One region of the Thermasporomyces composti genome, then DNA from elsewhere that is predicted to be linked to it. Evidence: riboswitches for the same ligand, from Rfam matches in the RefSeq annotation. Region 1 holds a riboswitch; the other holds the start of a gene.
What was found. A riboswitch is a leader RNA that binds a small molecule or an ion and turns the genes downstream of it on or off. The one in region 1 is predicted to bind thiamine pyrophosphate.
Positions count from the first base shown of each region.

Region 1 (2,451 bases):
TCACCGACCAAGCCAACGAGCCGCGGTACCCGTCCTTCAAGGGGATCATGGCGGCGAAGAAGAAGCCGCTGGAGACCTGGAGCCTCGCCGACCTCGGCATCGACGCGCACGAGGTCGGGTTGTCCGCCGCCTGGTCGACGGTCCGGTCGTTCGAGCGGCGACCGGCCCGACAGAAGGGAACCGTCGTCACCGACGACGGCGACGGCGGACGGGCGCTCGTCGCGTTCTTGGCCGAGCAGAAGTTCGTGTGAGGGAAGTGCCATGAGCGAAGTCCTCGTCCTGGTCGACCACGTCAACGGGACCGTCCGCAAGACCACCACCGAGCTGCTGACCATCGCTCGCCGGCTCGGCGAGCCGTCCGCCGTCTTCATCGGTGCCGGGTACGAGCAGGCCACGAGCACCCTCGCCGCGTTCGGCGCCCAGAAGGTCTATCTGCTGGAGCAGCCGGAGCTCTCCGACTACCTCGTCGCTCCCAAGGCTGAGGCGCTCGCCCAGCTCGCCGAGCGAGCTCAACCGGTCGCGATCCTCCTGCCCTCCGACTCCGAAGGCAAGGAGGTGGCGGGTCGGCTGGCGATCAAGCTCGAGTCGGGGCTGGTGACCGACGCGGTCGACGTGGAGCCTGGCGAGGACGGCATCCCGGTGACGACGCAGTCCGTGTTCGCCGGCACCTACACCGTGCGCGCGGCGGTGACCAAGGGCACGCCGATCATCACCGTCAAGCCGAACGCCACCACGCCGGAGCCGGCGCCCGCGCAACCGGTCGAGGAGAAGGTCGAGGTCACGGTCTCGGAGGCGGCGAAGGCGGCACGGATCGTCGAACGGTCGCCGCGCGCCCAGACCGGCCGTCCCGAGCTCACGGAGGCGTCGATCGTGGTCGCCGGGGGTCGCGGGGTCGGATCTGCCGAGGGCTTCGCTCTCATCGAGGAGCTCGCCGACGTGCTGGGCGGGGCGGTGGGCGCGTCCCGAGCGGCGGTCGACGCGGGCTGGTACCCCCACGCGTACCAAGTCGGCCAGACGGGCAAGACGGTGTCGCCGCAGCTGTACATCGCGGCCGGTATCTCCGGAGCGATCCAGCATCGCGCCGGTATGCAGACCTCGCGCACCGTGGTCGTGGTGAACAAGGATCCCGAAGCACCGATCTTCGAGATGGCCGACTTCGGCGTCGTGGGCGATCTCCACAAAGTCCTGCCCCAGGCCATCGAGGAGATCCGCCGTCGCCGTGGCTGACATCCGTCGGCACAGTCTGGATCCTGGCCCGCTCGCGTTGAGATCGCCTTTCGGGTACGGTCGGCAGTGATGTGACGCGGGGTGTCCCAGGCTCCGCCGTGGGACTGGGGCTGAGATCAAACCCGTCGAACCTGATCCAGGTCATGCTGGCGAAGGGACGTCGCAGATGCCGACCACTCTCACGGCCGACCACGTCGCCGACGCGCTCGAGCGACTGAGGGCCGAGCAGCCACTCGTTCACTGTCTCACCAACATCGTCGCCGCTCCGCTGACCGCCAACGCGTTGTTGGCGGTGGGTGCTTCGCCCGCGATGGTGGACGGACCAGACGCCGGCGATCTGGCGAGAGCCGCAGCCGGGGTCCTCGTCAACATCGGCACGGTCACCCACGCCACCGCCGAAGGAATGCGTGCCGCTGTGCGAGCTCGGCGCGACATCGGTGGTCGGTGGGTGCTCGACCCGGTCGCCGCGGGAGCCCTTCCCTATCGCGCGGCGCTGGCCGCGGAGCTGCTCGACATCTGGGCGCCGACCGTCGTGCGCGGCAATCCATCCGAGGTGCTCGCGCTCACCGGACGCTTCGGTGGCAAGGGCGTGGACTCCGATGCGTCACCTGACGACGCGGGTGATGCCGCGCGAGCACTTGCCGGCAAGCACGGCACCACGGTCGCGGTGAGTGGTCCGGTCGATTACCTGACCGACGGCCAGCGGACCGTCCGAGTGGCCAACGGTCACGCTCTGTTGTCGAAAGTCTCCGGCGCGGGGTGTGTGCTCGGCGCGCTGGTGGCGGGATTCCTCGCCGTCGTCGACGACCCCTTGCTGGCCGCGACGTCCGCCACCGTCGTCCTCACCGTGGCGGGCGAGGAGGCGGAGGCGTCGGGGGCGACCCGACCTGGTTCCTTCGCGGTGGCGCTGGTGGACCAGCTCCACGCGGTCGACGCGGCGACGATCCGACGCGCGGCAAGGATCCATTGACAATGTCCGCGCCACCGCTTGATCTGTCCGTCTACCTCGTCACCGACACCCGGCTGTGTGGGGCGCGCGGTGTCGTGGACACGGTGACTGCCGCTGTGGCCGGTGGGGTGACGGTGGTCCAGCTTCGTGACCCGAACGCCAGCGCGCGGGAGCTGGTGGAGCTCGGCCTTCGGCTGCGTGAGGCGTTGTCCGGCTTGGGCATCCCGTTGCTCATCAACGACCGCGCCGACGTCGCGAGGGCTGTCGGCGCGGAT
Region 1 is NZ_QTUC01000001.1:737,319-739,769, reverse strand. It holds gene DFJ64_RS03215 (electron transfer flavoprotein subunit beta/FixA family protein) at 1-251, shown strand, start outside; gene DFJ64_RS03210 (electron transfer flavoprotein subunit alpha/FixB family protein) at 262-1,227, shown strand; TPP riboswitch at 1,295-1,402, shown strand; gene thiM (hydroxyethylthiazole kinase) at 1,394-2,197, shown strand; gene thiE (thiamine phosphate synthase) at 2,200-2,451, shown strand, end outside.

Region 2 (2,451 bases), 590 kb from region 1:
GACGCTCGTGGAGCGGGTTCGTAGCGGCCCGCCACGGTGGTCTCCGGCGCGGGTCGGCGCTGTGGACCGAGAGCTCAACACGACCGAGTTCTTCGTCCATCACGAGGACGTACGGCGCGCTCAGCCGACGTGGCAGCCGCGCGAGCTCCCCGACGACCTGGAGGAGTTCCTCTGGCGGCGCCTCACCCGCGCGGGCCGATTCTTGTTCCGACGAGCCGCCGTGGGCGTCCTCCTCGTCCGACCGGACGGCCCAACGGTGCGTGTCCGAGGCGGCGAGCCGACGGCGGTGCTCGAGGGCAAGCCGAGTGAGCTGACGCTCTACGCCTTCGGCCGGACGTCGGTCGCGGACGTCGCGTTGCGCGGTCCTTCGGAGGCCATCGAGGCCCTCGCCCACGCGCCGCTCGGCGTGTAGCGGCAGCGCACCACGCTCCGACCGGTCCCGTCGTGTGCACGAGGTCAACCCGACTTGACGGGCGGTGCCTGTCCGCCGCTGGACATCGGCGAGAGTCGCACCCCGTGTTACCCTTCGCCCAGGGCGCCGCGCCTCGCGCGGTCGCCCACACGGCGCGAGGCGCCGACACTCAACCACACAGTGTGCAGACGACAGGGGAGCGCGTAGGCGCTGAGAGTGCGGGACCACCGTTGTGGCGACCCGCAGACCCTATGAACCTGATCTGGGTAATGCCAGCGCAGGGAGTCGGGCTGTCAGGCACGGCGACGTGCCACACACCCTCCCTCACCAGCAGGGGGCGGGTGTGGCGGCGATGTCGCCGAATCTCGTCACCTTCGCTCTCCCCGCCGTCCTGCACGCAGCAGGGAGGGCAATCGGATGAGTCCGCAGAGCACGGCGGGGACACGGAGTGGCGGGTCGGCCACTCCTACCCGCTGGCGTACCGTCGACATCATCGTCGCGGCCGTGATCGGGGTCGCGTTCGGCGTCGTCTTCGCCGGTTGGAACGCGTTGTGGGCGGCGACCAGCCCTGTGTTCACCGGGTTCCCACCAGCGCAAGCGTTCCTGTACGGCATGTGGCTGGTACCGGGCGTCCTGGGCGGTCTCGTCGTCCGTAAGCCTGGTGCCGCGGTCTTCACCGAGCTCGTCGCCGCCTCCGTCTCGGTGTTCTTCGGCGCGCCGGCGCCCACAATGATCATCCTGTACGGCCTGCTCCAAGGCCTCGGCGCCGAAGTGGTCTACGCGACCTTCCGGTATCGCTCGTGGCGTCCCACCGTCGCCCTCCTGGCGGGCGTCGGTGCGGGGCTCGTCCCGGCGATCCTCGACAACGTCCTCTACAACGCCGGGTGGGCACCGAGCTGGATGCTCGTCTACGGCGTCCTCGTGGTGCTCAGCAGCCTGGCGCTCGCGGGTGGCGGAAGCCTCCTCCTGGTCCGAGCGCTGGCTCGCACCGGCGTGCTGGCGCCCTTCGCCTCTGGCCGTGAGCAGTCGGCGACATGAGGTACGGGCTGAGCCAGAAGCTCGTTCGAGACCCAGGCACACGCGAGGACTGTGGGCCGCGTCGGGATCATCATGGTGCGGCACGCCGCACGCCGGCCCGGATCGCGGCTCGAGGATGGGGCTACCGACACGCCGGGCGTACCACGTGGGCGATCCGCAATCTCGACCTGTCGGTGGATCCCGGCGAGCGTGTGCTGCTCGCCGGGCCCTCCGGCGCGGGCAAGAGCACCTTGCTCGCTGGCCTGGCTGGGCTGCTCGACACCGACCAGGCGGGTGAGACGGAGGGAACGCTCCTGGTCGACGACGCGCCCCCGGTGCACGTGCGTGACCGGATCGGCATGGTTTTCCAAGACCCGGAGACGCAGTTGGTCATGGCGCGAGCCGGTGACGACGTGGCCTTCGGGCTGGAGAACCACGCCGTGCCCACCGAAGAGATCTGGCCGCGGGTGGACGCCGCCCTCGCTCGCGTGGGATTCCCCTACGACCGCGATCACCCCACTGGCCGGCTCTCCGGCGGCGAGAAGCAGCGGCTGGTCCTCGCCGGCATCATCGCCTTGCAGCCTTCGCTTCTGCTGCTGGACGAGCCCACCGCGAACCTCGACCCGGAGGGCGCCACCCTCGTGCGGTCGACCATCGCCCGGCTGGTGGACGACCGGCGAACGACTCTCGTCGTCGTCGACCACCGTGTCGAGGACTGGCTCGATCTGGTCGACCGGGTGATCGTCCTGGATCGGCAAGGAGAGCTGCTGGCGGACGGCCCGGCGACGACCGTCTTCACCCGCGAGGCCGACCGCCTGGCCGCCGCCGGTGTGTGGACGCCGAGTCCACGACCCGTCGACCGCCGTCGGCCTCGGGCGATCGACGGCGAGGAGTTGCTCGTCGGTGACCGGCTCTCCTACACCTACCCCGGCGCCGCACGGGAGGCGGTCAGCGAGGCATCCGTGTGCCTCCGCGCGGGTGAGATCGTGGCCGTGACGGGACCCAACGGGTCGGGCAAGTCC
Region 2 is NZ_QTUC01000001.1:152,189-154,639, forward strand. It holds gene DFJ64_RS00655 (TIGR03085 family metal-binding protein) at 1-412, shown strand, start outside; TPP riboswitch at 596-713, shown strand; gene DFJ64_RS00660 (ECF transporter S component) at 830-1,450, shown strand; gene DFJ64_RS00665 (ABC transporter ATP-binding protein) at 1,447-2,451, shown strand, end outside.
Region 2: linked by a shared signal. The riboswitch ahead of DFJ64_RS00660 (ECF transporter S component) and the one ahead of thiM (hydroxyethylthiazole kinase) in region 1 are both predicted to bind thiamine pyrophosphate.